One region of the Halalkalibacter lacteus genome, then DNA from elsewhere that is predicted to be linked to it. Evidence: riboswitches for the same ligand, from Rfam matches in the RefSeq annotation. Region 1 holds a riboswitch; the other holds the start of a gene.
The links. Region 1 has a riboswitch for thiamine pyrophosphate ahead of SAZ04_RS03040 (LuxE/PaaK family acyltransferase). Riboswitches for the same ligand answer to the same signal wherever they lie in the genome.
Positions count from the first base shown of each region.

Region 2: linked by a shared signal. The riboswitch ahead of thiC (phosphomethylpyrimidine synthase ThiC) and the one ahead of SAZ04_RS03040 (LuxE/PaaK family acyltransferase) in region 1 are both predicted to bind thiamine pyrophosphate.

Region 1 is NZ_JAWRVL010000003.1:70,956-76,174, forward strand. Features, by position in the region: gene SAZ04_RS03030 (16S rRNA (uracil(1498)-N(3))-methyltransferase) at 1-258, shown strand, start outside; gene mtaB (tRNA (N(6)-L-threonylcarbamoyladenosine(37)-C(2))-methylthiotransferase MtaB) at 264-1,613, shown strand; TPP riboswitch at 1,723-1,824, shown strand; gene SAZ04_RS03040 (LuxE/PaaK family acyltransferase) at 1,927-3,045, shown strand; gene SAZ04_RS03045 (acyl-CoA reductase) at 3,042-4,523, shown strand; gene SAZ04_RS03050 (ABC transporter ATP-binding protein) at 4,540-5,219, shown strand, end outside.
Region 2 is NZ_JAWRVL010000012.1:66,232-71,450, forward strand. Features, by position in the region: gene ssuE (NADPH-dependent FMN reductase) at 1-244, shown strand, start outside; gene SAZ04_RS10785 (hypothetical protein) at 383-694, shown strand; gene SAZ04_RS10790 (2-hydroxyacid dehydrogenase) at 812-1,795, opposite strand; gene SAZ04_RS10795 (PH domain-containing protein) at 1,951-2,325, shown strand; TPP riboswitch at 2,435-2,549, shown strand; gene thiC (phosphomethylpyrimidine synthase ThiC) at 2,684-4,468, shown strand; gene SAZ04_RS10805 (hypothetical protein) at 4,492-4,659, shown strand; gene SAZ04_RS10810 (hypothetical protein) at 4,918-5,219, shown strand, end outside.

The DNA of each region.
Region 1 (5,219 bases):
GCTGTCCTTTTGGCGTATGAAGAGTCAGCCAAAAGTGGGGAGCAAGCAAAGTTAGTAAAAACGCTTACGGCACTCTCGCCTCGTTCATCGATCTTGATTATTATCGGACCTGAAGGTGGTATGACAGAGGAAGAGGTTAGCCAGTTGACAGAAGAAGGAGCCATTCCTTGTGGGTTTGGTCCTCGTATAGTACGTACGGAAACGGCATCACTCTATGCGCTTGCTGCTATTTCGTACCATTTCGAATTAATGAGGTGAAGGTAATGCCTACTGTTGCATTTCATACATTAGGTTGTAAAGTAAATCATTATGAAACAGAAGCGATTTGGCAACTGTTTCAAAAAGATGGATATGAGAAGGTGGAATTTGACGCAACGTCAGATGTTTATGTGATTAACACTTGTACAGTAACAAATACAGGAGATAAAAAGAGCCGTCAAGTGATTCGTCGTGCGATTCGGAAAAATCCCGATGCTGTTATTTGTGTAACAGGTTGTTATGCTCAAACGTCACCTGCAGAAATTATGGCCATTCCTGGGGTAGACGTTGTTGTCGGTACACAAGATCGTGTGAAAATGCTTGAGTATATTGAAGAGTTCAAACGTGTACGTGAACCAATTAATGGAGTCGGGAATATTATGAAGTCACGCGTTTATGAAGAGCTTGATGTGCCAGCGTTTACAGATCGTACACGTGCTTCTTTAAAAATTCAAGAAGGTTGTAATAACTTCTGCACATTTTGTATTATTCCATGGGCACGTGGCCTTATGCGTTCACGTGATCCACAAGAAGTTATAAAACAAGCAACGCAACTTGTTGAGGCAGGCTACAAAGAAATCGTGTTAACAGGAATTCATACAGGTGGTTACGGAGAAGACTTAAAAGATTACAGTCTTGCTCGTTTACTTGAAGATTTGGAACAAGTAGAGGGATTAAAACGTATTCGTATTTCTTCGATTGAGGCTAGTCAGCTTACAGACGAAGTGATCAATGTGATTGATCGATCAGAAAAAGTCGTACGTCACCTTCACATTCCACTTCAGTCTGGTTCAAACGCGGTGTTAAAACGAATGCGCCGTAAATATACAATGGAATTCTTTGGAGAGCGCCTAGATCGTCTAAAGGAAGTTCTACCCGGCTTAGCTGTTACCTCAGATGTAATTGTTGGTTTCCCCGGAGAGACAGAGGAAGAATTCCAAGAGACGTTTGATTTTATTTTGAAGCATAAATTTAGTGAACTTCATGTTTTTCCATATTCAAAACGTACGGGAACACCAGCTGCTCGTATGGAAGATCAAGTTGAAGAAGAAGTGAAAAATGAGCGAGTTCATCGCTTAATTGAGCTCTCTAATCAACTTGCAAAAGAGTATGCTTCAAACTTTGAAGGGGAAGTCCTTGAAGTGATTTTAGAAGAGCGTGATAAAGATGATAAGGATAGTGGGTTATTCGTTGGTTATACTGACAACTACTTGAAAGTAAAAGTTCCAGCTACAGAAGAGATGATTGGAAAGCTTGTTAAAGTGAAAATCACTCAGGTTGGTTATCCATTAAATCAAGGGGAATTTGTTCGTGTTATTGAAGATGGAAGAGCAAAGCAAATCGTAAATGGATAAATGAAAGGCCTTGAGTATCACTTAAGGCCTTTTCTCAGATGGATATCCTTTTAGATTTGTAGCAAGAACAAGATATTAATGATATGATTGGATGAACTACATGATAATACTAGCCCACTAGGGGAGCCGAATGAGGCTGAGATTAAAGTATAACTTTAAACCCTTTGAACCTGAACTATATTATAGCTTAGGGAAGTGGACATCATATGAACAGCTATTTTTTGGAAGTATAGTTACGAATGATGACCGCTCTCGAAATTAGAAGCGGTCTTTTTAGATTGTATTTGCAATTTTTTGAATTGGAGTGTTTAGATTGTTAAGTGCTTATGAAGCAATAAAACAAGATGTCAACGATTTTATCAATCAACCAGCTTCAAGTGATGCAGAATTTAATGCATTGGCGTTAAAAGTATTTCAGTTTCAATATGAATACAATCAAACGTTTCGAAAGTTTTGCAGGAAGCGTCGTGTTTCACCGAGAACGGTGAAACATTTCACTGAAATTCCTCCTGTACCGATTGATGCCTTTAAACTTACAACATTATCTTGCCATCCAGTTGATGGGACAGAAGCGTTATTTATGACGAGTGGAACAACGAATCCAGAAAAGCGTGGAAGAAACTATCACCGTGATTTAGATATTTATGATTTATCGATGAAGACATTTTTCAAAGCGTCTATCATGCCAGATCTAGAAAAAGTGAAAATGTTTGTTCTTTTTCCAACAGAAGAAGTAATGCCTAATTCCTCACTAGCTCATTATTTACATATTGCTAAGAAAACGTTCGGAACAGAAGATAGTCTATATGCATTTAATACAGACGAGTTTCAAGTAGAAAAGCTGGTTGAAGAACTTCGTCTAGCAGAAAAGAATGATGAACCAGTCTTATTAATAGGAGCAAGCTTTTCGTTTATTCATTTACTAGATGAATGCAGCACAAAGGGCATTAATTTTCAGTTGCCTCAAAAAAGTCGCCTGATGGATACAGGTGGGGCAAAGGGGCGGTCTAGAGAAATATCACCAGCCGAGTTTAAACAAGAGATGAGTAATCTATTTTGCTTACCTTTAGAAATGTGTCTGAATATGTACGGAATGACAGAACTTAGTTCACAAATGTATGATGGGAATCTTCTTCATAACGAAATGCACCTTACCAATCCCACCAAATACACACCACATTGGATGAGGACGGTTGTGATTGATATCGAACAAATGGAAGAGAAGCCAATAGGTGAAAAAGGCATTATTGTCCACTATGATCTTGCTAATCTTAATTCCGTAATGGGAATATTAACAGAAGATATGGGGATCAAAACAGAAGTTGGGTTTTATTTACTAGGTAGGGCTGCTGGTGCAGAAGCGAAAGGCTGCTCGTTAGTTGTCGATCAGTTTGTAGCACCTGAAAAATCATCAAGGGGAGATGTTGTATGACAACAAGCTTTTCTTGTTTTCATGTACCAACGCGATGCAAACAGTTACTTAGTGAAACCCCATATAAGACATTAGTGTTTGAGCATCATGGAGAAAAGGTTGAATTACAAGTTCCAGAGTTGACTCCAGATCTAATCGAAACAATAGCAGAAGCACTAAAAAAACAACAATCTGACTACGTACAAACACTTCATACGAATGAGATCATTGCTGTTTTCGACCAAGCTGTTCAAAAGTGGTTACATCCTGAGTATGAGTTACGAAAACAAGCCGAACGACTATTGCCAATTATTACAGGCTATGACGGTGAGATGATTCGCTTATTTATTAGTCGTTATGTAAAACAATTTCGGAAAGAAAAGTTGCAGCGGATGGTTGATGAAGATTTTCCTAACCCTCTTGTACTAGATGAATTTCGTCCGCGAAAATCAGGTGGGTTACAAAGAGCATACGGGCCCAAGCTCATTACTCATATTTTTTCAGGTAATGTTCCAGCTCTGCCGCTTTGGAGCTTAGCTGCGGGTATGTTACTTAAGTCAGCTACAATTGGAAAGGTATCATCTTCTGAGCCGTTATTTCCCGTGTTGTTTGCAAAAACGATTGCTGAAATTGATCCAAGGCTAGGAGATGCAATGGCAATCTTATGGTGGAAAGGTGGAGACGATGCTTTAGAGACAGTCAGTTTTCAATGCTCGAATGCTGTGATTGCTTATGGTGGAAAAGAGACGATTGAAACAGTAAGGCAGAAAGTACCTTCACATGTAAGTTTTCATTCACATGGTCATAAGGTTAGTTTTGGTGTGATTACGAAAGATTGTTTAGCAACAACGAGAGGCTGGCAAACCGCGAAACTTGCCTGTTATGATGTGTCCTGGTTTGATCAGCAAGGATGTTTATCACCGCATGTGTTTTTCGTGGAACGAGGCGGTACATATTCTGCACGTGATTTTGCACAGATGATTGCAAATGAAATGGACAATTTTCAATTAACCCACCCACGTGCAACGTTAACAGAGGAAGAACACCATGCGATTGTAAAGCAACGGACAGCGTTAGAATTTGAAAGCTTTGACAATTCTGCTCTTGATCTGATTAAGAGTGAGCAGGGGACAGAATGGACAGTTGTCTACCTGGAATTAGGTGAAGAAAAAAAGAGAGAATTTCCAATTTCCCCACTTAATCGTTTTGTGACAGTCATTCCGGTCAATAACATAATGGAAGTCAAACAGTATATAAAAAAAGTTGAAGGCTTTGTGCAAACGGTCGGGGTTGGTTGCTCACCTCAGGCATTTTCTCCAATCATTACCATGTTAGGAGAATGTGGCGTGAATCGAATTTGTGCACTAGGATCCATGCCTCACCCAGAGCCAGGGTGGCATCACGATGGAAGGTTCCATTTAGCTGATTTAGTGAGGTTTTGTGATGTTGAGTCGACGGTAGAAGATCAAATGGATTTCTTTGATGTTTACAGAGAGTAAAGGAGAGTGAGGAAAAATGACGATTATTGCATGTCAAGATGTCTCCTTGCAGTTTAAAGGCGATCAAACTCCTGTACTCGATCACATTGACTTACAAGTTCAAAAGGGTGAGTTTGTTAGCATCATTGGAAAAAGTGGAAGTGGAAAAACGACTTTGTTGCAAATGATTGGTGGGTTGTTGAATCCGACTAAAGGTGACATCACTGTATTAGGGAATGTAATCACAGAGCCACTTACCGAAATCACGTATGTGTTTCAAAGGCCAGTACTATTAGAATGGCGTACTGTTTTAGAAAATGTCCTTATGCCAATCGAGTTAAAAAAAAGACCGAATCAAGAGGATCGTAATAAGGCGAAAGAAGTACTTGCTTTAGTAGGTTTAGCTGATCATACAAATAAGTATCCTCATGAATTATCTGGGGGAATGATGTCTAGAGTAACTTTAGCTAGAGCATTTATGACCGAGCCGGAAATCTTACTTATGGACGAGCCTTTTTCATCATTAGATGCCATGACAAAAGAGCAACTTCAATTAGAATTAATGAAGTTAACAGATCAATTTTCTTCTACGACGATCTTCATTACCCACGACATTACAGAAGCTGCATATTTATCTGATCGTGTTGTTTTGTTAGGAGAGCAACCTGCAAGAGTAGTAAAAGAATTTCAGATGCCCTTTTCTAGACTTAGACCAAA
Region 2 (5,219 bases), on a different contig from region 1:
TAAAATTGTGTTGCCGCTCATGCTCGGTGGTACCATTTCTCATCTATTAGCAATTGATTATAGTTTAAAACCAGTCTTATCCTCACTCGGCGCACAAAACATGATTAAAGGTGTATTCACATTGGATACTTGCATTGAGCGTGGAGAAGATGGAAGTACGACGATTGAGCAAGAAGCTAAAGATCGTTTAGAGAAAGCTTTTACAGATTTAGCAAATGAAATTAAAAAACAAACTGTATTGTAATTCAAATGACGAACTTGGGTACCCTCAAGTTCGTTTTTTTTAATGGTCTACTAAATTTTCATAAGAAATGCTCGTTCTACACATATTCAGGTAGACAATTGGTACAAACTAAGAAAAAATCAGGAAGGAGTTGAACAAATGCCGATTTATAATAGCAACACCGGAGCTAGTACGGGGAGTCAACAGTTTCCTCTTTTTGGTCTCTTTCATTCGGACTCAGAATCAGTCAAAGATGCTCATGATGCCTATGATGTATATGTGAATGATGAATATGTTGGAAAGAAAATTCTATTGACAGAATCAGAAGGTGTAGAAGATGTCGTTGGTTTCTTGAAAACGCAAGGCGTACAAAATCTATCTGCTGATTTAGAGGGTGACCACTATGTAATAAGGTCTGAAGATGCAGAACATGTTAAACATATACTTGAAACGTATTTGCAAAATCGGTAAATGTCATCACTCTTCAATTGAGAACTACTAAAAACCTGCTATGAACACGTAGCCGGTTTTTTAGTAGTTCAGTTACTCCATTTGTAGCTATTATGTTTAATACAAAAAAGATGATCGCTATTTCTCTTTTCCCGAAGCATCTTCATTTAGTAAAGATGGCGGCTTCTTGCCACTCAAACCTGCATGCAAATTCTCCGCTGCGAGCTTTGACATGCCATATTCGCATTCTGTCGTAGATGAACCGATGTGAGGAAGAGTGACAATGTTTTTTAATTGAAGCAATGGATTATTCGGATTTGTCGGCTCCTCTGTAAACACATCGATCCCAGCTGCATGAATATCTCCATTTGAAAGGGCATGATAAAGGGCATCCTCGTCAACATTTTTCCCACGCGAACCATTTATAAAGATAGCAGATTTCTTCATCTTCTTAAATTCGGCAGCCCCTATCATTTTGTTCGTGTCTTTCGTTGATGGAACCATTAAGCAAACAAAGTCTGATTGTTTTAAAAGTTCATCAAGCTCGCAGTATGTAGCATTATAAATATTTTCAGCTTCTTTATTCCTTGAACGATTATGATAGAGGATGTTCATTCCGAAGCCTAAATGCGCTCTTTGGGCTATCGCACGACCAATCTTACCCATGCCAATTATCCCTAACGTTTTGTGGTGTACATCTACCCCATATTGGTTTGGTTGTAAAGAGATATCCCACTTACCTGACTTTACAAACTGATCTAACTCTGGAATTCGTCTTGCTGTTGAAAGCATAATTCCAAAAATAGCATCGGCCGTAGTATCATCAAGAACGCCAGGTGTATTGGTGGCCATTATCTTTCGTTTAGTAAGTTCTTCAATATCTAAATTATCATAGCCAACGGATACATTAGAAACAATTTTAAGGTTTGGAGCTAAATCTAATAATTCTTTGTTTACCTTTAAGGCTAGACCAATGATTCCATCGGCTTCTTTTAATGCTTGGTCAAAGGTTCGATTTCCGATGTATTCATGATTTTGAAAGCTTGTAATGTGGAAATCTTTTTCTAACTCTTTGATTACGCGGTCGTCTACTCTCATATAGACTAGTATTTTTGGTTTCATAAAATACTCCTCCTTGTTGAGATATTATTCACATAAAAACAGTATCATAAAACTAGATCGTAACTAATGTCGGTGTTTAATAGGCTAGGAATAAAGGTAAATTATGGTATGATTCTATTAGAGTTACCAGTTGATCACATGGGAGGTTTTAACATATGGGGTTATTTGATGGATTAATGGGAAATGCATCAGAAGTAAGTATTGGTGAGGTGGAAAAAGAATTTACAAGAGTCTTAACAAAAGGTGAGAGCATTGAAAGAGCGTACAAACTGATTCGCGATTTGTTTCTCTTCACAAATAAGCGTTTGATTCTTGTCGACAAACAAGGAGTGACAGGGAAAAAAGTAGAAATTCACTCCATTCCTTATAAAAACATTACTCATTTTAGTGTTGAAACAGCAGGAAACTTTGACTTAGATGCAGAGCTGAAAATTTGGGTGTCGGGAAGTTCAACCCCTATCCAAAAGCAATTCAATAAGAGTTTAAATATATATGAAGTGCAAACTGTCTTAGCAGATTATGTCTTGTAATTGAATCAACATTCTCTTAAAGGTTCAAATAGGTATTTAGGGCTAAAATGAAAAAAGTATTTTATTAGTCATCTCTTTACTATATACTAGTAAAGAATACAAACTTAATAGAATTAACTAGGGGAGTCCAATAAGTTGGGCTGAGAAACAAGAACGGTAAAGATTGTTGACCCTTTGGACCTGATCTGGCTCATACCAGCGTGGGGAAGTTTAGAATGTTTCATTATGATCATACTTCTATCATTTAGCCGGGTCCAACCAAATTATTTGGTACCCGGCTTTTTTATGTATCTTCATACTTCCTTCTTTTTATGTTCTAGATCTCGTCCTTTCTATTTAAAAAAAAGGAGAGATTTCGATGTCCACACCCTCATTAAACGAGAAAAACATTTCCATCATGTCTAGCTTTTCTGGTAGTAAGAAAGTTTATGTTCAAGGTTCTAAGCCTGACATAAAAGTACCAATGCGAGAAATCGAATTAAGTGCTACAACCGGTTCAGCCGGAGAAGAAGAGAACCCTCCAGTCCGTGTCTATGACACAAGCGGTCCGTATACCGATCATGATTATGAAGTTGATATTACAAAAGGACTTCCTGCCTTACGTAGTGCATGGATCAAGGAACGCGGTGATGTTGAAGAATACGAAGGACGTGACATTAAGCCTGAAGATAATGGCTACGTTAATGGAAATGACACACGTGCAAATGATAATGTCTTTCCAGGGTTAAAGCGTAAACCATTGCGTGCGAAACAAGGGAAAAATGTGACTCAACTTCACTATGCAAAAAAAGGAATCATTACTCCTGAAATGGAGTTTATCGCAATAAGAGAAAATCTAGACCCCGAATTTGTACGTGATGAAGTTGCAAGAGGTAGAGCGATTATTCCTAATAATATCAATCATCCAGAATCAGAACCTATGATTATAGGGCGCAATTTTCATGTGAAAATTAATGCGAATATTGGGAACTCAGCTGTTTCTTCGTCCATTGAAGAAGAAGTGGAAAAAATGACGTGGGCCACACGTTGGGGCGCTGATACGATGATGGATTTATCAACGGGGAAAAACATTCATACAACGAGAGAATGGATCATTCGTAATTCAGCGGTTCCTGTTGGTACGGTTCCTCTTTACCAAGCATTAGAAAAAGTAAAAGGGATTGCTGAAGATCTAACGTGGGAAGTGTACCGCGATACGCTAATTGAGCAAGCAGAACAAGGAGTTGATTACTTTACTATTCATGCGGGAGTCCTCCTTCGTTATGTTCCATTAACAGTAAAACGGCTCACCGGTATTGTTTCCAGAGGGGGTTCAATTATGGCTCAATGGTGTTTACATCACCATCAAGAGAACTTTTTGTACACTCACTTTGAAGAAATTTGCGAGATTATGAAAACGTATGATATCGCTTTTTCTTTAGGAGATGGTCTTCGTCCAGGGTCCATTGCCGATGCGAATGATGAAGCACAATTTGCAGAATTAGAAACGCTTGGAGAACTAACGAAGCTCGCTTTGGAACATGATGTACAAGTCATGGTTGAAGGACCAGGACATGTCCCGATGCATTTAATTAAAGAAAACATGGATAAGCAGCTTGAAATGTGTCACGAAGCACCATTCTATACATTAGGGCCTTTAACGACAGATATTGCACCAGGCTATGATCATATTACGTCTGCTATTGGTGCCGCGATGATTGGTTGGTTTGGTACGGCGATGCTTTGCTATGTTACGCCGAAAGAGCATTTAGGCTTGCCTAATCGTGAAGATGTTCGTGAAGGAGTTATTACGTATAAAATTGCTGCGCATGCAGCCGATTTAGCGAAAGGTCATCCAGGAGCACGAGTACGTGATGATGCCTTATCAAAAGCTCGTTTTGAATTCCGTTGGAGAGACCAATTTAACTTAGCATTAGATCCGGAGCGTGCCCTAGAATATCATGATGAAACATTGCCAGCAGAAGGAGCAAAAACAGCTCATTTCTGCTCGATGTGTGGACCGAAGTTTTGTAGCATGAGAATTTCTCACGACATCCGCCAGTATGCAAAAGAAAACAAACTGGAGTCTAGTGAAGCAATTGCAAAAGGAATGCAAGAAAAAGCGGAACAGTTTAAGAAATCTGGAGGCGGAATTTATCAGTAAATAGTTCATAGGAGGTTTTGCCGATGAAGGTCGATGATATTCAAGAGAAGATTCATCATTTAAAAGATCAACTGAATTATTGGGAAAATCACTTAAAAGATGTTCAAAAGAGCTGTCGTCACGATTATCAAGACGAATCATTTTATAAAAAGTGCTTGAGATGTCAGAAGATAGAGGCTATCTATTATTAGACTTTAAAACTTTAGTTACTGTACGGAGGAGAGCCACAAGCGAAATAATTATGCTTGTGGCTCATTTAATTCCTCTCCTCTAACACATAGTGTAAAACGCTCACAATAAATATGATTAGATTATTTGCTAGATTATTCTAGTTTTTTAGTTTCTTTCAATACGTGGTTTATATGATTACCTATAAATACAAGTATTTAAGATAAACGATATCACAGAAGCATTCTCTAAAGCATACATTAGGTTAGGGGGTGTTTTTTATGATGTATGGAAATTACAGAAAACCATTTCAACCTCCAAATTCAGCAAATAAGCAGGGTCCTATATCCACACCTTACTCCATACAAGATTTATTTAAAGGGAAAAATTTAGACCTGATCGCCGCAGCCTTAATATTATCAGGAAAGCTTAAAGTTGATAGTGTTGAGTTATTTCGTGGTTCTCCAGCAGTCTCGGTAACATTACTCGGAAAATATATTACACCAAACAACGCGAAACAGAATGCTTTAGCAGATTTTCTTGAGGAGAATGGAGATATGACTCTTGATGATGTCTTTGAGGC